DNA from 4 places in the Plantactinospora sp. CA-294935 genome. Region 1 is predicted to be linked to each of the others. Evidence: riboswitches for the same ligand, from Rfam matches in the RefSeq annotation. Region 1 holds a riboswitch; each other region holds the start of a gene.
What was found. Region 1 has a riboswitch for cyclic di-AMP ahead of ACQEVC_RS40055 (C39 family peptidase). Riboswitches for the same ligand answer to the same signal wherever they lie in the genome.
Positions count from the first base shown of each region.

Region 2: linked by a shared signal. The riboswitch ahead of ACQEVC_RS16840 (coiled-coil domain-containing protein) and the one ahead of ACQEVC_RS40055 (C39 family peptidase) in region 1 are both predicted to bind cyclic di-AMP.
Region 3: linked by a shared signal. The riboswitch ahead of ACQEVC_RS08325 (NlpC/P60 family protein) and the one ahead of ACQEVC_RS40055 (C39 family peptidase) in region 1 are both predicted to bind cyclic di-AMP.
Region 4: linked by a shared signal. The riboswitch ahead of ACQEVC_RS12300 (coiled-coil domain-containing protein) and the one ahead of ACQEVC_RS40055 (C39 family peptidase) in region 1 are both predicted to bind cyclic di-AMP.

Region 1 is NZ_JBNJMU010000001.1:9,226,479-9,231,775, forward strand. Features, by position in the region: gene ACQEVC_RS40050 (DUF2231 domain-containing protein) at 251-790, shown strand; gene ACQEVC_RS40055 (C39 family peptidase) at 942-1,790, opposite strand; cyclic di-AMP (ydaO/yuaA leader) riboswitch at 2,270-2,411, opposite strand; gene mdlC (benzoylformate decarboxylase) at 2,668-4,269, shown strand; gene ACQEVC_RS40065 (hypothetical protein) at 4,819-5,297, shown strand, end outside.
Region 2 is NZ_JBNJMU010000001.1:3,749,136-3,754,432, reverse strand. Features, by position in the region: gene ACQEVC_RS16860 (hypothetical protein) at 1-30, opposite strand, end outside; gene ACQEVC_RS16855 (hypothetical protein) at 36-227, opposite strand; gene ACQEVC_RS16850 (helix-turn-helix domain-containing protein) at 438-1,613, opposite strand; gene ACQEVC_RS16845 (O-acetyl-ADP-ribose deacetylase) at 1,841-2,371, opposite strand; gene ACQEVC_RS16840 (coiled-coil domain-containing protein) at 2,469-3,491, opposite strand; cyclic di-AMP (ydaO/yuaA leader) riboswitch at 3,495-3,628, opposite strand; gene ACQEVC_RS16835 (SDR family oxidoreductase) at 3,882-4,910, opposite strand; gene ACQEVC_RS16830 (polysaccharide deacetylase family protein) at 5,120-5,297, shown strand, end outside.
Region 3 is NZ_JBNJMU010000001.1:1,843,571-1,848,867, reverse strand. Features, by position in the region: gene ACQEVC_RS08330 (N-acetylmuramoyl-L-alanine amidase) at 1-772, opposite strand, end outside; cyclic di-AMP (ydaO/yuaA leader) riboswitch at 1,039-1,179, shown strand; gene ACQEVC_RS08325 (NlpC/P60 family protein) at 1,192-2,232, shown strand; gene dcd (dCTP deaminase) at 2,380-2,958, opposite strand; gene ACQEVC_RS08315 (pyridoxamine 5'-phosphate oxidase family protein) at 3,059-3,631, shown strand; gene ACQEVC_RS08310 (zinc metalloprotease) at 3,633-4,580, opposite strand; tRNA gene ACQEVC_RS08305 (tRNA-Gly) at 4,833-4,906, shown strand; gene ACQEVC_RS08300 (FtsX-like permease family protein) at 5,014-5,297, opposite strand, start outside.
Region 4 is NZ_JBNJMU010000001.1:2,741,629-2,746,925, reverse strand. Features, by position in the region: gene ACQEVC_RS12320 (FAD:protein FMN transferase) at 1-343, shown strand, start outside; partial or broken gene ACQEVC_RS12315 (TIGR04222 domain-containing membrane protein) at 355-1,083, opposite strand; gene ACQEVC_RS12310 (dienelactone hydrolase family protein) at 1,144-1,797, opposite strand; gene ACQEVC_RS12305 (hypothetical protein) at 2,011-2,214, shown strand; cyclic di-AMP (ydaO/yuaA leader) riboswitch at 2,355-2,486, shown strand; gene ACQEVC_RS12300 (coiled-coil domain-containing protein) at 2,490-3,518, shown strand; gene ACQEVC_RS12295 (glycoside hydrolase family 65 protein) at 3,599-5,297, opposite strand, start outside.

The DNA.
Region 1 (5,297 bases):
ACCCGGTCACCACCACGTCCTCCGGGGGCAACACGATCGCCGAGGCGTTCGTCGGCTCGGTCACCCTCGGGGAGGCGCCGCACCGGCCCGAACCGGTCCGACCCTTGTCAACGGTCGGCACCCCGGGCACCATGTCAACGTTCTCGAAAGCCGCCAGTCCGCCAGGCGTGCGGACCTGCGTCCGCCCGGTCCGTACGCCTGCCGTCCACCCCTTGCTTTCGCCAGTCGATCTGTCGCCGAGGAGGCGCCGGTGCTTGAGGAGTTCATGGGCATTCCCGCCCACCCCTTCCTGGTCCATGCCGCGGTGGTGTTCGTGCCACTGCTCGCGTTGACCGCGGTCGGGTACGCGTTCGTTCCGTTCGTCCGACCGCACCTGCGCTGGGTGCTGGGACTGCTCGCGGTCGCCACCCCGCTGGCCGCGCTGATGGCCAAGCTCTCCGGTGACCGGTTCCTCGCCCGGCTGGAGTCCCGTAACCGGGTCAGTCCGGAGTACGTGCCGCGGCTGGCGGAGCACCAGGACCTCGGCACCAACACCCTGTACGCGACGATCGCGCTCGGGGTGCTGACCCTGGCGCTGGTCTTCCTGGTCAAGCCCCGGGTCACCGCCGCACCGGTGACCGCCGGGACCGAGGGGAGCGCCGAGGGCGGCCCGGCCGCTGCCGCCGCCAAGGGGTCGCCGGTGCTGACCCTGGTGCTCGGGGTGCTGTCCCTGGCGGCGGCCGGGATCACCCTGTACTACGTGTTCCGCACCGGCGACACGGGCGCCCAGGCGGTGTGGCAGGGCCAGTGATTCCCGCCTGAGCACGGGCACGCACGGCCGACGACACGACGACGCCGGCCCGCTCCACACCCCCGGTCGGCACGGGTCGTCCGGGTGGGTGGGTCGGGCCGGCGTCTCGTCGGGCCGGCGTCTCGTCGGTACTACCGGCGGGCGGGGCGGGTCAGGACGAGTAGCCCCGGGTGGCCGCCCAGTTCGCCAGGTCGATGGTGGTCATCCAGTAGTTGCTGTCCTCGCCCGGGATGGCCGGGTCGGCGATCTTCACCGTACGGCCGTCGTCGCGGTAGCCGACCACGGTCAGGTAGTGCCCGCCGGGGTAGCTGTGCCAGCCGCCGTCGAGGTCGGTCGCCGAGCCGGCGATGTTGACCACCACGGCGTACCCGCTGGTGACGGCGTGCACGACGTCGGCCTGGAGCCGGTCCATCTGGGCCGGGGTGGCCGCGCCGCCGGGGATGGCGGTGGTGCGGTAGAAGTCGGTCCCGGTGATCTTGTTGAGCACCCGGGTGGTGTCCTCGGCCGAGTTGGTGCCGCTCATCGTGGTGCCGAGGTCGGCGGCGACGGCGTCCTGGCTCGGCTGCTTGTCCCGGACGGTCAGCGCGATCCGGGTGGCGGCCGGGCCGCAGTACCAGCCGTTGATCTGGGCCTGGAACTCGTAGTCCAGCAGCTTCGACTCCGGCGGCGCCGGTGGCTTGCTCGGGGTGCTGGCCGGGGTCGCCTTCGCCGCCTTGGTGGTCGGCGCGGTGGTCGCCGGCTCCGACGGGGTCGCCGGGGCGGTCGTCTCCGGCGCGGTGGTCTCCGGTGCGGTGGCGATGGCCGCTCCGGCCTGCCCCGCCGGGGCGCCGAGTTCGGCGACGGCGACGGTCGAGGTCTCCGGGGCCTCCGCCGAGCCGGTCGAGGCCAGGACGACCCCGCTGGACGCGGCAGCGGCGAGCACCGCGGCCGAGGCGAGCGCGAGCCGGTTGCGCCGGCCCGACATGGCGGTCCGGAACCGCCCGTTAATTGCGTGCTTCAACGTTATCCTCCAGGGGAAATGCGCGTCACCCCCACCGGGGGCAAGGAATGACGCGGCGTTTCAGTCGCTGCCGGAATGTGACGTGAAATCGCACGGAATCGCACGGACGAAATCGCCCGGGAGAGGCCCGCCGATGCATTCGGCGGAACGGCCGACGTACGGACGGACCGACGGTGCGCCAGCCGGTGGGCGCGCCGCTATCGGCGTACCGGCGGAATCAGCGCCACCACGATCCGTCGCGACCGGCCGGCGGCCCCACCGGGGACCGCGACCAGTTGGCCGGCGGACCCGGGCAGCGCCCGCGCGTCGACGACTTCCGCGTCACAGACCGCTATCGGGCCAGGTTCAGGTGCCGGCCTGGGGTCGGCCGGTCCGGGTCAGGGCGGTCCGGGACGGTCGCGGCGACCGGGAGTGGAGCCGCGACGCAGCGAGGGAACTGGGGGGACGGGCCGGGGCCCGGGTGGTACGGCACGAACAGCTACTCCTTCCGACACCGCCTACCGGGTTAGCTGACGGATTCGGGCGGGAAGGCCGCCCTACCACGGGCCAGCGGCTCGCGGATTCACCCCAGATAACTGTGGGTCCCCGGCTCGTTACAGAACGACTCGGCGGGCCTGCTCCGGTGTCACCCAGATGGCGACCAAGGGGCCGGACCAGACCCGCCGACATTACTGGCCGCCTTCCGCCGTTGCCAACCCCACTGAACAGCGAAAACAGTGATTGAGAGCGCGATCGGGACGACCGGCGACCGGGCTTGGGGCGGCGGGCGGCCGCGCAGATAAACCGGCATGATCATGTACGCGTACGGTATGACGGAAATGACCGGCTTGGCGCGGTGGTCCGAGCATGGGACGAGGACTCCAGGAGGCTCCTTCCGATGACAACGGTGCACGAAGCGACCTACGACCTGCTCCGTTCCCTCGGTCTCACCACCCTCTTCGGCAACCCCGGCTCCACCGAGGAGCCATTCCTGAAGAACTTTCCGGCCGACTTCGCCTACGTTCTGGCCCTCCAGGAGGCCTCTGCGGTCGCGATGGCGGACGGCTACGCCCAGGTCACCGGCCGGCCGGTGCACGTCAACCTGCACACCGCACCCGGCACCGGAAACGGAATGGGCAGCCTCGTCACCGCCTGGCACAACAAGACACCCATGATCGTTACCGCCGGCCAGCAGACCCGGACGATGAATTTGTCCGAGCCGATGCTGACGAACGTGCGCCCGACCCAACTGCCCGAGCCGTACGTCAAATGGAGTCACGAGCCGCTGCGCGCGCAGGACATTCCCGAGGCATTCATGCGGGCGCTCGCCACCGCCGTACAGCCGCCGGCCGGGCCGGTGTACCTCTCCCTGCCGCTGGACGACTGGGACGAGCCAGCCAACGGAACCGCGCAGGTACGCCGGATCAGCACCCGGGTCGCGCCCGATCCGGCGGAACTGGACCGGTTCGCCGAGATCCTGGCGGCGAGCCGGAGCCCCATGCTGGTGATCGGATCCGCGGTCGACCGCAGCGGCGGCTGGGCCGAGGCGGTCGCCCTGGCCGAGCGGAGCCGGGCACCGGTCTGGCAGCCGCCGTTCGCGGACCGGGTCGGCTTCCCCCAGGACCATCCCCAGTTCCAGGGACTGCTGCCGCCGGCGATCGGGCCGCTGGCCGAGAAACTGGTCGGGCACGACACCGTACTGGTGGTCGGTGCCCCGGTGTTCCGTTACTACCCGTACGTCCCCGGCCGGCGGGGCTATCTGCCGGACGGCACCCGGCTGCTGCACGTCACCGACGACCCGGCCGAGGCGGCCCGGGCACCGGTCGGCGACAGCCTGGTCGGCGACGTCACGCTGGCCTGCGCCGGGCTGGCCGAGCGGCTGCCGCCGACCGACCGGCCGATGCCACCGCCCCGGGCCGGTGCGCCGGACGGGGCCGCCGGCACCCCGCTGAGCCCGGAGGCGCTCTTCGGGGCGCTCGCCGCCGAGTGGCCGGCGGACGGGATCGTGGTCCCCGAATCCCCCTCCAACCTCAGCGTGCTGCACCGGCAACTCACCATCACCCGGCCGGGCTCCTACTTCAAGATGGCCAGCGGTGGACTTGGCTTCGGGCTGCCGGCGGCGGTCGGCATCGCGCTCGCCCAGCGGGACACCCGGCAGCACCGGCCGGTGGTGGCGGTGATCGGGGACGGCTCGTTCCAGTACTCGCCGCAGGCGCTCTGGACCGCCGCGCAGCACCGGCTGCCGGTCGTCTTCGTGGTGCCGGTCAACCAGGAGTACGGCGTGCTGAAGGCCTTCGCCGAACTGGAGGACGCGCCGGGCGTACCCGGACTGGAACTTCCCGGTCTGGACATCCCCGGCATCGCCCGTGGCTACGGCTGCACCGCCCACCAGGTGGAGTCGGTGGACGAGTTCAGGGCGGCGTTCCGGTCCGCGCTCGGCACGGAAAGCCCGACCGTGCTGGCCGTACCCATCACCCGAGACGTCGCCCCGCTGCTCTGATCCGCCGCCTGCCAGAGGGGCAACTGCCGAGGGGTGACCCGGACGATCGCCGGGATCCGTGAGACGTCGAGGTGCGCCTGCTCGACCTGGGCGGGCAGATTCTGGACGGTATATTCCGGTCGAGCGTGATATCGGGGAGTCATCATGATGACTCCCCGATATCACCCCGAAGAGGAGATGCCCATCCCGTCGGGCAACCACCCTCGCCCGACCGGTCATCGTCGGGGAGGCGGCCCATCCCGTCGGAGACCTCCGCCGATTTCATGATCGACCCGGTGGGGTGGAATGCAGAGCGCCCGCCAGTCGTTACATCTCGTGTACGGCCGAGTAACACCGCCTGCCGCCTGTGCTGGTGCCGGGCCCTCGGGGAATGATCCGGGGCCACCGGTCGTTACATATGGTGTTCGCCTGAGTACCAGCCGCCCCCCGCGTAGGTATTCGGGTTTTCCTGTTGTCCCTGGAGGCCACGACGTCTCGGGACACATTTTCTCCAATGGCACCCCGCGTCCCCCGCTGGGGTGTTCATCCCCGATTGGAAGGCAGACCATCATGAACAAGACTCTGTTCAGCCGATGGCTCCCGGCCGTCGAGCAGACTTCTCTGGTTCGTAAGACCGCTCTGGGTGTGGCTGGCCTGGCGTTCGTCGGCGGCGCTGTCGCCGGCCCCGCCGTGGCCGCGCAGGCCGCTCCCGAGCATGCCGGCTCGCCGGTGTCGCAGTCGGTCATGCAGGCCGACAAGGACCGCAAGGATAAGAGTGACAAGAGCAAGAGCGACAAGGACCGTAAGGGCGGTAAGCCGTCGCGGGACAAGCTCGTGCCGCATGGTGTGCAGGGTGAGCAGTCCCGGATCTCGCTGTCGGGTGAGCAGTCCGACAACGTGAAGGCGATCGTGAAGGCCACGAAGAAGGCCGGTCTGGACGAGCGTGCGGCCGTGATCGCGGTCGGCACCAGCCTTCAGGAGTCGAAGCTGGAGAACCTGGGCCACCTGGGTGACCGCAACGACCACGACTCGCAGGGTCTGTTCCAGCA
Region 2 (5,297 bases), 5.5 Mb from region 1:
CCACTCGACGGTCAGCCAGCGCCGCACCATCCGGATCACATCAGCCGCCCGAGGCCGTGCCGGATCCCACCGGTGCTCTCCATCCGGTCGACGCGGCGGCGCACGGCGCCGAGCAGCCGCATGCATCCACCCCGGGGTGCGCACTCGATGCACCGGCCGCCGCCCCGGTGCTGGCGTTCGATCTGGATGTCGACCCACCACTGGGCCAGGGTGTCCGCGCCTGTCACCGTCGCGCCCCCTCCCGTCCGGTCATGGCGCCCCGGATCACCGATCACGGAGTGCCACTCTCAACCTGAGCCGCGCCGCGTCGGGCCGAGCACAGGGAGGTCCGACCCGACCGACCGGGACGCCCGCACGGGTGATGCGCCGTACAGCGCATCGCAGGCGCCCGTGATCGGGACGCTACGGGGAGTGGTTGATGCGGGTATTACCGGCGGTTATAGGTGCTCGATTCGGAATCTACGGGCCAGGGTTCGCAAGCTGGGGGACACGGCGTTCCGTCGACTGCGGTGCACCATGGTCACCACTGCGTCCCTGGCCAGCGGATTCAGGCTGAACGGCACGGGCGCGGCCAGCTCCGCGCGGGTGAACGCCACTTCGGCCTCCCGGTCGCGTCGAGAGTGGGCCAACGCCCGGCCGAGGTCCATCCAGTACGACTGGTGCCGGTTCGCCATTGCCAGCGGCTCCGGCCGCACGGTGCGGGCCAGCTCGATTACCCGGCCGTACTCGCCCGACTCTGCCGCGATCGACATTCGCCACAGCATCACGTTGGTCGGGCCGAAGCACCCGGCGTTGAAGCCAGCCCCGTCCTCGGGGTCGCCGAGGCTGTCCGCCTCCCGGCTCGCCTCGGCGAGGTGCGCCTGGCTGTCGTCAAAGCGGCCGCCTACCGCGCAGGTGAACGCCGCCGCGAGATGCAACTGTCCGAGAGTCTGCCGTGCGTCCGGCGCGACGGCCGCCGCCTGAAGGTCAGCGAGAGCGCGGGCAGCGACACGGGCGGTGATATCGGCCGCCTCGATCGGCATCGACTGGGTGCACGCGAACCGGGATGCGCCGATCCAGGCCGGGTCGCCCGCATCCTCCGCCGCCGCCAACGCCACCTTTGCCGCGGTGAGGGCCAGATGCCGGTAGCCGAGGTGTCGGAGGCAGGTCGACGCCTGGTAGCCGACCTGCGCCAGGCTCCTGCCGCCGTACGCTGCGGCGTCGAATAGCAGGCCCGGTAGGAGCGGCGCCATGGTGGCGTAGTCGGCTCTGAGGCGCATGGCGGCGCTGCGGTCGATCGCGGCGGCGAGCTGGTCGGCGGGGCGGGTCGGTGTGCGTCGCTCGCCTTCTTCGATCTCGATCAGCGCGGTCCAGATCGCGGGGACCGCGTCGGCGGCGCCGGCCTTTGCTGGGTCGGTCGGGTCGCCTGGCTGGTCGAGCAGGTCGGCGACGGTGACTTGGAGTGCGGCGGCGATCCCGACCAGGGTCGACCTCCGGTCGATGCCCTTGTGACCGGCTTCCACCTGCGAGATGTACGACTGCGAGACTCCTGCCAGGCCGGCGAGTACGGACTGTGTCATGCCGTGGCGCCGGAGACGCCAGTACCGAATGCGCGCGCCGATGCTGTCGGCCATGTCGATCAACTCCCAGGTGGGGCTGGGGTGGTGGCGCCCCAGGCCCTACCCCGGGGCGCCACTTCGGACGGTACACCGGCGAGGGCTGCGGCGATCGTTGCCTGCCGGCGGGGCCGGACGGCGCGGATGACCGGCGCGCGGAGGAACGGACCGGCGGCACCGACGGGCCGTTGGAACCCGTTGACGACGATCGGTTTCCGGTTCTCGCGACGTCCGGAGCGGGACCGTCAGTCGGTTGTCGGTGTGGCCGGGTTGGGCTCGTCGAGGGCCGCCCGCAGCAGCGTGCCGGTCTGCTCGTCGAAGGCGACCAGCCGGATCGACTCGACCGCCGACGGCGTGGACCGGAGCGTGTCGACCGCTATCCGCGCCGCCCGGTCGGCCGGAAACCCGTAGACCCCGGTGGCGATGGCCGGAAACGCGACGCTGCGCGCGCCCACCTCGTCGGCGACCGCCAGACAGCGGCGGTAACAGGAGGCCAGCACCTCGGCCTCGCCGTACCCGCCGCCCTCCCAGACCGGGCCGACGGTGTGGATGACGTGCCGGACCGGCGGGTCGAGGTCGAACGCCGGGGTCGCCACCGCCTCGCCGGGTGGACAGGGGCCGATCGCCCCGCCCGCCTCGGCCAGCCGGGGGCCGGCCGCCCGGTGGATGGCGCCGTCCACACCACCGCCGCCGAGCAGCGACTCGTTGGCCGCGGTGACGATCGCGTCCACGCGCTCCCGGGTGATGTCGCCCCGGACGACGTCGATGATGGCCATCCGCCGATGATGCCAGCCGGCGCGCGAGCTGTCCGCACAACGCGACCGCCCCGCCACCTGGCGGGCAGGTGACGGGGCGGTCGAAGTTGGCTCGGGCCTACAGCATGGAGACGTGCACGTGGTCGGTGTGGTCGCTCGGACCGCTGTAGGAACTCCAGCCCTCGTCCGGGAACCAGATCTCCTTGTACCAGATCACGTAGAGGATGCCGAGCCGGTCCGCGTTACGGATCAGGAACGCGGACAGGTCGTTGCCGTACTTCATCTGGTCGTCGTTGGCGGCCCGGCTGAACCCCGAGTTGCGCAGCGACCAGTCACAGGCGCGGCCCTTCGGATGCTCGAACGGCCCACCGGGCCGGAAGCAGCCGACGAACCTCTTGAAGCCCGCCCGGCGCACCTCGTTGTACATGTGGAGTGTCCGGGCGGTGATGCAGCCGCCGGTGGTCGGGTCGTCCCGGTTGCAGGGCAACCCCGGGAAGCCGTCCGCCATCCCCGGCCCGGGACGGGCGACCGGCGATGTGGCCGCCACCAGGCCCTTGTCGGGGCGCGAGTTGCCGCCCACCAGGGCGAGCGCCTTCTTCGCGTCCGACTGCTGCTTCTTGATGATTTTCTCTTGCGCGGCCTGCTTGGCGACCTCCTCGTCGATCGCCTTCTTGGCCGTGCCGACCGCGTCCCGCGCCTCGTTGAGCGCCCGGAGCTTGCTGTTGTTGAACAGGTTCAGCTCGTTGAGCGCCGAAGCCCGCTCCATGAACGCGCTGGACGAGGAGTCGGCAGAGTTGTTGCTCAGCAGCATCGCGATGGCGCTGAGCTTGCCGCTGCGGTAGGACTCGGCCGCGATCTCGCTCGCCTCCGGAGTGAGTGCCGCCAGCCGGGCCTCCGCCTGCTTCAACTGGTTGCCGAGCTGCTGCTGCCGCCGCTGGGACTTGGTTCGTTCGGCCTTCGCCTCGGCGAGCCGCTTGCCGGCACTGGCGAGCACGTCTCCGAGCACCGGCGAGTCGGCCTCTTCCTGAGGGGCCGGTTTCGGCGCGGGCGCCGCCGACGCCTCCGACGGGACCACGACCAGAGCTGCGGCGGTGAGCAGTGCCAGGGCAGTCGCCAGCCTTCGGCGTAGGGGTGCCCTCACATGTATCCCTTCCGTCGGCCGCCGACCGGGTTAGCTGACGGGTTCGGGATGGAAGTGGTCCCTACCGCTCTCGCGGATTCACCCCAGGGGTGCGTGGGTCCCCGGCTCGCCGTGTGGCGATTAGGCGGCGATCAGCGCCGGACCACGCGGTATCCGGCGGCTATGAACGGCAGACAGCATACCCGGTTTCACTTCCGGAATGGCAAGACCCGTTCGCGGCTAAAGGCGTTGCCAGGCAACGACTATCAGTAATCACCGCGTGTCGGAGGCATCGAAGGACGTGCTTTGCCCGCCATTATCGACTAGCTGCTGTCGGCTATTTACCATGCGCGTTCCCACCCCTCCGACGTGCGGAAACGTGTCCAGGATGGTCGTTCGGTGATTCTCCGGTCACCGCCTGCGCCAGGGTGTTGTGCCGAACAGCACACCGGCCACCGTACCGGCCGAGAGGAGACCCGCTGTCACCACGCCGCGGTGCTGGGACAGCCAGAGTTGCGGACTCCGTGTCCGGTACGGCGTGCCGAACGCGCCGTGCGCGCCCGGGTCCGCCCCGGTGCCGTCGTCGACCGGGTGCCAGAGGTTGGCCGGTCGACTCCGGTCGGCCGGCTGCTCCGTCTGCTGGCCGGAGTACCCGGTCCGGGCCAGGTACCGGTCGAGCAGCCCGGGCAGGCACCGGTTGCCGAGGATGGTGCCGACCGTCGAGGCGCCGACCCAGTACTCCCGCCGGCCCGGCCGGTCGGCCGCGTACACGATGGCCCGGGCCGCCAGTTCGGGCTGGTAGATCGGTGGCACCGGTCGGGCCCGGTTGCGCAGCCGGGACAGCACCCAGTCGAACTGCGGGGTGTTCAGCGCCGGCAGGTGCACCATGGTGAGCCGGACCGGGCTCCGGTCGTGCAGGAGTTCACAGCGCAGCGACTCGGTGAACCCGACGATGGCGTGCTTCGCGCCGCAGTACGCGGACTGCAGCGGGATCGACCGGTAGGCCAGTGCCGACCCGACCTGCACGATCGTGCCGGTCCCGCGCGGCAGCATCCGGTCGAGCGCGGCCCGGGTGCCGTGGACGTACCCGAGGTAGCAGACCTCGGTCACCCGCCGGAACTCCTCCGGCCCGATCTCCGTGAAGGGCGCGAACACCGAGGCCATCGCGTTGTTGACCCACAGGTCGATCGGCCCGAGTTCGCTGGTCGCCCGGTCCGCCGCCGCTTCGACCTGGCGGTGGTCGGCCACGTCGGTCTCGATCGGCAGCGCCACACCCCCGGCCGCACGGACGTCCTCGGCCGCGCCCCGCAGGCCGCTCCCACCCCGGGCCAGCAGGGCCAGCCGCATCCCCCGGCGGGCCAGCAGCCTGGCCGTCGCCCGGCCCACCCCGGCACTCGCTCCGGTGATCACCGCTACCCGCGCCGCAGGTCGCCCGCGCATCCCGCTCCCCCGTCCCGAACCTCCCCGGATCGCCGGGCGCCGGCTACCCGACCGAAGCTCCGACAAACTCCGCCGATCGGGCAGGACGGCACGGAGTACCGGAGACGCGGAAGACCGGTGCAACCGGGGCAAGCCACCCGTCCGGGTGAGGATGAAGACCGGCCGCGCGGGTAACCGCGTCCGCGATGGTGCGGCGGGTGGAGGAACGAGTGCGCGGACGCGCGGTACCGGCGACGACCGTCGGTGCCGCGCTGGCCGCCCAGGTGGTGCCGGCCCTGACGGTGCTGCCCGGGGTACGGCTGCGGTTCTTCCCCCGGCTGAGCGGACGCGGCTCCCCGGGGCACGTCGCGCTCACCTTCGACGACGGCCCCGACCCGGCCTCCACCC
Region 3 (5,297 bases), 7.4 Mb from region 1:
ACTCCAGCCCGTCCGGACGGGGCGTGCCGGGCAGGCCGAGTCGGTCCAGCCAGGAGCGCTGCGGGACCATCCCCGGCCTCCCGGGCAGGGTGATCCGGTGGCCGTCGTCCGTGGTCCGGCTGGCGCCCTCGGCGAGGGTCCGGTAGACCTCGTCGGCGAAGGCCGCCGCGGCGTCCGCGCGGTCGCTGCCGGCGTACCGGGCCACCGCGCCGTACCAGGTCGCCGGGTCGCTGGCCGGGCCCGTCGGCGCGGCCAGCGCCTGCTGGTACGACGCCAGCAGCGCCGCCCCGCCCCGGATGTTCGCCGCCGGTTCGGCGCGGAGCAGGTGTTCGTCGACCCCGGTCAACGCGGCGGCGGCGTCCAGGGTCTGCCCGCCGGGCGGTGTGTCGCCGGTCCGGTCGACGTGCGGGCCGGCGGGTCCGGTCGCCGGTCGGGCGGGCCGGGCCGGGTCACCGCGCCGGTCCTCGCCGTGCTCCGGGTGTTCCGGCTCGGCGGCCAGCCCGGCGACGTCGGTCAGGTGCATCGGGCCGTACCCGCCGCTGGTGCTCGGCGTGCCGGCGTTCGTGTCCCAGCGAGATTCCAGATAGGAGACGCCGAGCAGCACACTCTCGGGTACGCCGAACTCGGCCGCCGCGGCGGCGTACTCCTGTTGCCGGGTTTCGGGGAGTGCGACGGTGGCTGGCGCGGGGCTGGCCGGCAGCAGCGCGGCGGCGCCGACGACCGCGGCCCCGATCGCGATTCTCCTGCTCAGCGGGTGTGTGGTGGGAAGCATCGAACCTCCATGAGCCGGGGGTGGGCCTGAAGATCACCCTCCACCCGGGACCGGTGTCCGTCAATACCTGCCGGCGAAGCTCGTCGCTATGCAGAAAACTTTCACCGACACGCAGCGTGTTCGGCGTGTCCCAGTGGCTCCCACCGTCAGCGACTGGTCCGATACCTAACGAATCGACTCAGATCACGGGGTTGCGTTTGGATAACACCCTTCTCTAGTGTTGGGGACCGTCGAGCCGACGGCAGGCCGCCTAGCCGGGCGGCGACGTCTCGACACCGCCGAATCGTCACACTCAGCGAACCGGGGACCCGAGCTTCATGGGGTGAATCCGCGTCTCACGCGGTAGGGCGACAATCTTCCCGCCCGAACCCGTCAGCTAACCCGGTAGGCGGGCTACGGAAGAAGGAGTACGGACCCCGGTGGCTCCCCCTGCCCCGTCGCGGTCGCCATCCCTCCGGTCGGCATCCACCGACGCCGGGAACGCGAAACCGCGCACTCGAAGGTCCATTCTCGCCATCGCGCTCACCGCACTGGCCAGCGCCGCGGTGTTGCTCACCGGCACGACGCCGACGCTCGCCGAACCGTCGGTGGCCGAGATCGAGCAGCAGATCGACACCGCCTGGCGCAAGCTGGAGCCGGTCGTCGAGAAGCACAACGCCACCCGGCAGGACCTGGCCGCGAAGAAGAAGCAGGCCGCCGCCCTGCAGAAGAAGATCGCCCCGCTCCAGTCGCAGATCGACGCCGCGATGAACCGGGTGAGCGACTTCGCGGTGCAGGCGTACAAGGGTGACAAGGCATCGGCGGTCAACGCCCTGCTCACCTCCAAGTCGCCGACCGCGCTGGTCGGCCAGCTCTCGGTGCTCGACCAGTTCGCGCGGCAGCAGCAGCGCGAGGTGCAGGCGGTCGTCGACCTCAAGGACAAGTACGCCTCCCAGAAGGCTCCGCTGGACCGGCTGGTCAGCCAGTTGACCAAAACCGAGAAAGAGCTGGCGGCGAAGAAGAAGGAGATCGACGCCGAGGTCGAGCGGTTGCAGAAGCTGCGGATCCAGGCGTACGGGAACGGCTCGGCCGGCCCGCTGCGGCCCGCACCCTGCCCGGCCACCTACCCCGGAGGTGCGGCCGGCAAGGCGGTCAAGTTCGCCTGTGCCCAGATCGGCAAGCCGTACAAGTGGGGTGCCGAAGGCCCCGGCTCGTACGACTGCTCCGGCCTGACCCTGGCGGCCTGGAACCAGGGCGGCGTGTCGCTGCCGCACAACGCCCGGGCGCAGCGCGGCCAGACGGCCAGCATCAGCCGCTCCGCGCTACGCCCCGGTGACCTGGTCTTCTACTATGCCGACCTCAGCCACGTCGGCATGTACGTCGGCGACGGCTGGATCGTGCACGCCTCCCGGGCCGGCGAACCGATCAAGATGAAGCGGATGGACGACGGCGAGATCCACAGCTTCGGTAGACCCGGCTGACGCATCCCGGAGCGAGTCAATGGCAGAACCCCCGTCGCGCAGGTGCGGCGGGGGTTCTGCCATTCGGTTCTGTTCGCCTTCCCGGCTCCCCGTCGGGCCCGGTCCGGGCCGTTTGGTGCCGGCGCGCTGCTTCTGACGCCGGCAGCCTCAGCGGGTGGGCCAGGTGCGCCAGTTCTGCCAGGAGCGGCTCGGGGTGGGGCCGCGCTGCCCCTGGTAACGCGAGCCGTAGACGGCCGACCCGTACGGGTGGGCGGACGGCGACGAGAGCCGGAAGATGCAGAGCTGGCCGATCTTCATCCCGGGCCAGAGCCGGATCGGCAGGTTGGCCACGTTCGACAGCTCCAGCGTGACGTGGCCGGAGAACCCGGGGTCGATGAAGCCCGCGGTCGAGTGGGTGAGCAGGCCGAGCCGGCCCAGACTCGATTTCCCTTCGAGTCTTCCCGCCAACTGGTCGCCGAGGGAGATCACCTCCAGCGTGGAGGCGAGCACGAACTCACCCGGGTGCAGCACGAACGGTTCGCCGTCCGGCACGTCGACCAGCGAGGTCAGGTCGTCCTGCTGCACCGCCGGGTCGATGTGCGTGTAGAGGTGGTTGTTGAAGACCCGGAAGAGCCGGTCCAGCCGTACGTCGATGCTCGACGGCTGCACCAGCGCGGGCTCGAACGGCTCAAGCGCGAGCGTGCCCGCCTTGATCTCGATCACTAGGTCGTGGTCGGAGAGCAGCACCGGATCACCTTAGCGAGTCGCGCGAAGTCGACGGGCCGCGACCTCGCCGATGGGTGGGATCGGGGTAGGTGATCGAACATGTGTTCGATAGAATGTACCCATGGCATCCTGGTCCGAATTCGCCTCTGACGAGCCCCGACTCGCCGACGCGATCCGCGTCCTCATCCAGCAGTACGGCCCGGGTCTCGGCTACCTGGCGACCGTGCGCGCCGACGGTGGGCCGCGCGTGCACCCGGTGTCCCCGGTCATCACCGACGAGGGACTCTTCTGTTTCGTCGTCGACTCTCCGAAGCGGCGCGACCTCGAACGGGACGGGCGCTACGCGCTGCACTCGTTCCCTCCCGAGGACAGCGACGACGAGGCGTACGTCGCCGGCCGGGCCCGGCCGGTGACCGACCAGGCGCGGGTGGACCAGCTCGCCGGCAACCTGCGGGCCGCACCGCAGGTCGACTGGCGGCTCTTCGAGTTCACCGTCGACGTGGCGATGGTTGCCCGGCACGGCAGCAACGGCGCCACGCCGCTCGCCGCCGGAGATCGGTCCGAGCGTCCCGCCGTGCAGGTCTGGCTCGACCCGGCCGGCGCGATCGGCGCTCCCGAGGGCAGTGCCGCCGCCGGGCCGAAGCGGCGCGGCCGCCGCCGGGCCGTCGAAGAGGCGCCGGTCCCGGCGTCCTGACCTACGGCTCGCGGAACGCCTTCCAGGCCCTGAGCATCCGGAGCGCCTGCCCATAGGTGAACTCGTACATGCAGGCGTCGACCGAGTAGTCCATGAAGTTGTGGATCGGGTCGAGGCCCGGCCTCGTCGCGCAGGTGTCCCGTCGCTCCGGGCAGCCGAAGCCCGGCTCCGCCTCGGCGGGCGTGTCCAAGACGTGGTCGCCTCGACCCGCGCAACCCTCCTGGAACGTGTGGTAGAGGTTCAGCCAGTGTCCGACCTCGTGGGTCGCCGTGTCACCCGCGTTGTACGGCGCCGCCCGGCCGCCGGGCAGCGACTCGGCGAGCACCACCACCCCGTCGTACGGGTCGAACTCGCGCTTCGGGAAGGTCGCCCAGCCGAGCAGTTCGTCGGCCAGTAGTCCGGTGTAGACGTTCAGGGTGTGCTTGCCGCCGACCCGCAGCGCACGCTTCATCTGCGCCTCCGCCGGGCTCTCCGGCACAATCGGATACCAGGCCGGGTTCACCACCCGGTTCACCTTCCTCAGCCTGAAGTGGAACGGCGTCCAGGCCCCGCCGGTACGCCCGCCGAACGAGTCGTTCAACACCTTCAGTTGGGCGTTGATCAGTGAGAGTGGGATGTCCCCGTCGGCCCGGGTCCGCCGCTCGCTGATCACGTGGAACACCACGTTGACGGTAATCCTGAGCCTCCTCGATACACCGAGCGGCGCCACCCCGACCCGTTGCGCGTACGCCGATTCGACCGCACGCTCCAGTTCGGCGGCCTCGGTCGGAGTCAGCTCGTTCGGCTCGGTGGTGTGCGGCGCTCCGGGCCGCGCTTTCCCGTGCGGATGAACCTCGGTCGTCTCGGCGCAGCCCGGTCCGCCGGACCCTCCGGCCGAGCCCGAGGGTGCCGCCACCACCGGACCGGGGCCGAGCAGCAGGACGAGAAAGATGCTCGCCATGCCGGTCATGCCGGAACGCGACGACGGTCGCAGTCCACGAAACGCCATTGCCAACACCCTTTGCATCCGGAGAGTGGCCCTGTAGTGACGCAGAGCCATAGTTGCAGGTGGGGCGGACGTTACTCGTCGTGGCCGTAGTTGCAAACGAGGTGGCACGGCGTGGTTCGCGACCAGTCCGAGCGAGTGACAGAGCCCTGGCAGCCGTACGCGGGGGAGGGTGAGTGCATGATCGGACCCGACCAGGTACAGTGGGGTCCGCTCGCGGGTGTAGTTCAATGGCAGAACATCAGCTTCCCAAGCTGACAGTGCGGGTTCGATTCCCGTCACCCGCTCCACGTGCGGAAGCCCTGGCCAGTACCAATGTCCCGCCAGGGCTTCCGCGTTGCTAGCTAGGAGAGTTGAAACAGGGGTTGGGGCATCCAGCTTCTGTGGATCTCGCTGGTCACGCCGTCACGCTGTCCGCAGCGGTGAGCCGGCGGGTGGCCAGCGCCGTTGCGACGGCGATCGATGAGTAGACAGCGGCGGTCAGGAGCGCCAGTTGTTCCCACGGGATGCTGAGGGCAAAGCCGGGAATCCGCCAGGCCGCCAGCAGTGCGGCGGGGAGGCCGATCAGTAGCCCGATCGCGGTCGCCAGGACGGTCAGGACGAGGTGTTGGCGGATGACGATTGTTCGGGCCCAGCGGGTGGACAAGCCGAGCGCGATGAGGTGTCCGAGGTGCTGCCGGA
Region 4 (5,297 bases), 6.5 Mb from region 1:
GCTCGGCGGCGACGACTTCGCGATCGCCACTTCCGGCACGTACGAGCGCGGTTTCCACGTGATCGACCCGTACCGGGGTGCCCCGGCCACCGACCTGACCTCGGTCACCGTGGTCGGCACCGACCTCGGCCGCACCGACGCGTACGCGACCGCCGGGGTGGCGATGGGTCAGGCCGGGCTGCGCTGGCTGGCCGACCTGCCGGACCACGAGGTCGGCATCGTCACCTCCGACGAGCTGTGCTACCGCACCGACGGGTTCCCGGTGCTGCCCACCGAGCCGGCCCAGCGGCCCGCCCCGACCCGCTCCGAGCTGCCCGGCCAGCCCGCACCCCGGCTGGGCTGACCGGCCGGGGCTCAGACGTGCCCGGTGGCCCCGCCCGCCGGCATCGAGGAGCTGTCCAGCGGGGAGTCGCCGAGGAAACGGGACCAGGGTCCGCCGTCGAGCAGTCCGCCGTCCCGGACGAACCGGCGCACCGCCGGCAGCAGCCCTGCGGTGCCGTACAGCGCCATCGCCAGCCCCGGTTCGAGTCCGGCGGGGTGCGCGGCCGGAACGCCGTCCGGGCCGACCGGAAGAGGATGCCGGCGCCGGGCGTCGCGCAGCGTACGTCCGCCGGAGAGGGTACGGCGGGGCAGGAACCAGCCGGCCATCCCGACGAACGCCAACACCACCAGCAGGCCGACGCCGACGCCGAGCAGGTCGACCGCGACCAGCCGGGCGACCACCATCGGCAGCACGAGCACCAGCATGGCCGGCAACAGGAACCGGCGCCAGGCCGGGCGGAGCAGTCCCAGCCCGATCAGGCCCTCCCGCTGCTCGGCCAGGGCCTGTCGGACCCGCCGCTGGTTGGCCACCTCACGGGGTGACATCGAGCCGTACAGCGCACCGAACAGGGCACGTTCCAGCGGTTCCGCGTACGCCGGCATGCTGCCGGTCCGGCTGAGTCCGCCGGGTCGGGCGACCGTCACACCGCCCCGGCCGTGCAGCATCACCAGTGCGGTCCGGACGGCACCCCAGGCACCACCGGTGAGATAGCCGAGGTCCGTCGTGCTCAGGTCGCGGGACAACGCCGTCATTCTTCGAGTATGGAGAACCCGCGCACGTCCGTCCCGGGCTGTCCGGTCGAACCAACGCCGGGCGGGCGGTCAGCCGGGCAGGTGGCCGGCGAACCACTCCGCCGCCTCCCGGGCCACCTGGTCCAGGGCGCCGGGCTCCTCGAACAGGTGGGTGGCGCCGGGCACCACCCGCAACTCCGCCCCGGCGTCGAGCTCGGCCAGCGCCTGGTTGTTGAGTCGCAGCACCTCGTCGTCGAGCCCGCCGACCAGCAGCAGCGTCCCGGCGCGTACCCGGGGCAGGTCGGCGCCGGCCAGGTCCGGGCGACCGCCGCGGGAGACGACCGCGTACACCCGGTCGGGGCGCTGCGCGGCGGCCGAGAGCGCGGCGGCGGCGCCGGTGCTGGCCCCGAAGAGTCCGATCGGGAGCCGCCCAGCCGGTTCGCCGGTCGCCAGCCAGTCGACGATGCCGACGAGCCGGCCGGTGAGCAGGCCGATGTCGAAGCGCAACTCCCCGGTCCGGTCGTCGAGCGCCTCCTCGTCCCGGGTCAGCAGGTCGACCAGCACGGTGGCCAGGGCATGGCGGTTCAGCGCCTCGGCCACCATCCGGTTGCGCGGGCTGTGCCGGGAACTGCCGCTGCCGTGTGCGAACAGGACGATCCCGCGTGCGTCGGCGGGGACGACCAGGTCGCCGGTCAGTCGTACGTCTCCGGCCGGAATCGTGGTCTCGGTGGTCCGGGTGTCCATTCGACTGCCTCCCATGCCTCTTCCCGGCGGAGAGTCGCGGGTGTGACGCCGACCGCCGTCCTGTCGGTCTTACCCGGCGGCGCCGGGCTCAACCACACGCCGCCAGCCGACCGGCGCCCGGGTTTGCCGGTGCGCAGTCGGGGAAGGCCGGAACGTCCGACCAGGCACCGGGACGGCCGACGTGCCGACCGGCAGACGAACGTGAGGGACGTTATGGCCCGCCAGAAATCCGGCAAGGCGAAGTCCGGCCCGGCCCGCACCGACGAGCCGGGGCAGCAGAATCCCGACCGGAGCGAATGGGCGGACGAGGCGGCCAAGGCGAGGTCGCTCGACGATCCGCGCCGCACGCCGCCGCGTGACGCCGTGGGCATGCCGTCCAGCGGCGAGCGGTACTCGGAGGATCCGCGCGACCGCTAGGTCGAGGTCGTACCGGCGCGACTCATGATCGGTAGCCGGGTGAATTTTCCACGGCGGATCATCCCGGAATTCCCGAGGTCGGCCCGGTTGGTCCGGTAGGCTGACCCCGGTTTCGCCCGGTGGCGCACCCCTCCGCGCCGGCGTGACCGCCGCCGAATCACCAACGAGGTGAGCCGGGGACCCAGGTAGGTGGGGTGAGTCCGCAACCGCGGTAGGGGCTTGTTCCGTCCCGAACCCGTCAGCTAACTCGGTAGGCGGGCGACGGAGGGACATGCATGACGGGATCCACACGTCGGCGGTTACCGCTGGCCCTGGCCCTGCTCGCCACGTTCGGCGCGCTCGCCGGCGCAGCGCTCCGGCCCGGCGTGGCGGAGGCGAACAGCCCCGCCGTTCTCGGCGACGAAGGCGACACGCCGCTCCTGCGCGACGTACTCGAATCGACCGGCCGAGGTTACCTACAGGCCAAGAACGCGCTGGTTAACACCCAGGCTCGGCAGGCGAAGATCGCCGCCGAGCTACGCCGGGTGGAGGGACGGATCGCCGAGCTGCGCCCCCGGGTGGAGCAGGTGGCCCGGACGGCGTACCAGACCGGCCGGATCGGCCCGGTGCTGGTACTGCTGCACAGCGGCTCGGCGGAGGAACTCCTGGAGCGCGCCCGCGGCCTGGAGGTGGTGGCCCTGCGGGACAACGACGCGCTACGCGCGCTGGGGCAGGCCCGGGAGCGGGCCACCCGGGCGAAACAGGCGCTGGACGCCGAGGTGATCGAGGAGCGCCGGCAGCTCGCCATCATGCTGCGGCAGAAGCAGGCCGCCGAGCGGGCGCTGGCCCAGGTCGGCGGCGCATCCACCGGAGGCTTCGTCAACGCCAGGTCACCGGTGGCCCGGCCCGCGCCACGCGCTGCCGACGGCTCCTGGCCGCCGCAGTCGTGCAGCCGGCCCGACCCGACCACCACGGGCTGCGTCACGCCGCGCACCCTGCACGCCTTCAACGAGGCGCGCCGGGCCGGCTTCACCCGGTTCACCGGGTGCTACCGCTCCGGCGGCCCCTACGAGCACCCGAAGGGGCGGGCCTGCGACTTCTCCGCCGAGGCGGGCGGCTTCCGGGGTGCCGCCACGGGCGCCAACCGGACCTACGGCAACAACCTCGCCGCGTTCTTCGTCCGCAACGCCGACCGGATCGGCGTGCTGTACGTGATCTGGTACCGGCAGATCTGGTTGCCGACGACCGGGTGGAAGTCGTACAGCGGTGCACACGGCGACCCGTCGAGCGACCACACCAACCACGTACACCTGTCACTGGTCTAGGGGTGCCGATCAGATCTTGACGACTTCTTGCGGTGGGGGCGGCAAGAAGTCGTCAAGATCTCCGGTTTCCGGCCCGGTGGTCAGGTGGGCTCGCCTTCGGGGGCACGGCGGGCGGGGGCCCGGCCGGCCGGCTGGGCCGGTTGCGGACCCGTCGGGCGGGCCGGCGGGATCGGCCGGGTCACCGACTCCAGGCAGGTGATCCGGACCTTCTCGCCATGGTGCAGCAGCTCCAGTGCGTCGTCCGGCTCGCCGTCGCGCAGCGCGTACGTCGCCTCGCGCGGCCGGACGTCGACCCGCAGGTGCACGCCCCGGTAGCGGAGCGAGAACTCCAACCGGTCGATCCGGCTCGGCAGCCGGGGTGTGAAGGAGAGCGTCGCGGTGTGGTCGCGCATCCCGCCGAACCCGGCCACCAGGGCGATCCAGGCCCCGGCCAGCGAGGCGACGTGCACGCCGTCCCGGGTGTTCTGGTTGAGGTCGTGCAGGTCCATCAGGGCCGCCTCGCCCAGATAGTCGTGCGCGAGTTCGAGGTGCCCGGTCTCGGCGGCCAGCACCGCCTGGGTGCAGGCCGACAGCGACGAGTCGCGGACGGTACGCCGCTCGTAGTAGGCGAAGTTGGCCGCCTTCTCCTCGTCGCTGAACGCGTCGCCGCGCCAGTGCATCGCCAGCACCAGGTCGGCCTGCTTGATCACCTGCTTCCGGTACAGGTCGAAGTAGGGATAGTTGAGCAGCAGCGGGTACTGCTCCGGCGGCGTGTTCGCGAAGTCCCACTCCTGGTGGCGGGTGAAGCCCTCCACCTGCGGGTGCACGCCCAGCTCCGGGTCGTACGGGATGTGCATGTCGTGCGCGGCGTCCCGCCAGGCGGCCGTCTCCTCGTCGTCGACGCCCAGCTTCCAGGCCTCCTCGCCGTGCCGGGCGGCGGCGTCGGCGGCGGCCAGCAGGTTCCGCTGGGCCATCAGGTTGGTGTAGACGTTGTCGTTCTTCACCGCCGTGTACTCGTCCGGCCCGGTCACCCCGTCCAGGTGGAACCGGCCGTCCCGGTCGTGGTGCCCGAGCGAGCGCCAGAGTCGGGCCGTCTCCACCAGCAGTTCCAGCCCGACCTCGCGTTCGAACTGCTCGTCCTCGGTCGCCTGCACGTACCGGCGTACCGCGTCGGCGATGTCGGCCGCGATGTGGAACCCGGCGGTGCCGGCCGGCCAGTACGCCGAGGTCTCCTGGCCCCGGATGGTCCGCCACGGGAACGCGGCGCCGCGCAGCCCCAGCGTCCGGGCCCGCTCCTGGGCCAGGTGCAGGGTGGAGTGCCGCCAGCGCAGCGCGGAGGCGACCGCCGACGGCAGGGCGTAGGTCAGCACCGGCAGCACGAAGGTCTCGGTGTCCCAGAACGCGTGCCCGTCGTAGCCCGGCCCGGTCAGCCCCTTGGCGGCGATCGGCCGCAGTTCGGCCCGGGCGCCGGCCTGAAGCACGTGGAAGAGTCCGAACCGGACCGCCTGCTGCACCTCCGGGTCGCCCTCGACCCGCACGTCGGAGTCGTCCCAGAAGGTGTCGAGATAGCCGCGCTGCTCGGTGCAGAGCCCGTCCCAGCCGGAGAACTTCGCGCCGGCCAGCGCCGCCGCCACCTGGTCGCGCAGCGCCGGGCGGGACCGGCGGCTCGACCAGCCGTACGCGACGAACTTGACCAGCCGGAGCTCCTCACCCGGCTTGATCACCGAGGTGACGGTTGTCCGGGCCCAGTCCTCGTACGCCTCGGTGCCGACCAGCTTGCGTTCCGGTCCGTGCACCTCG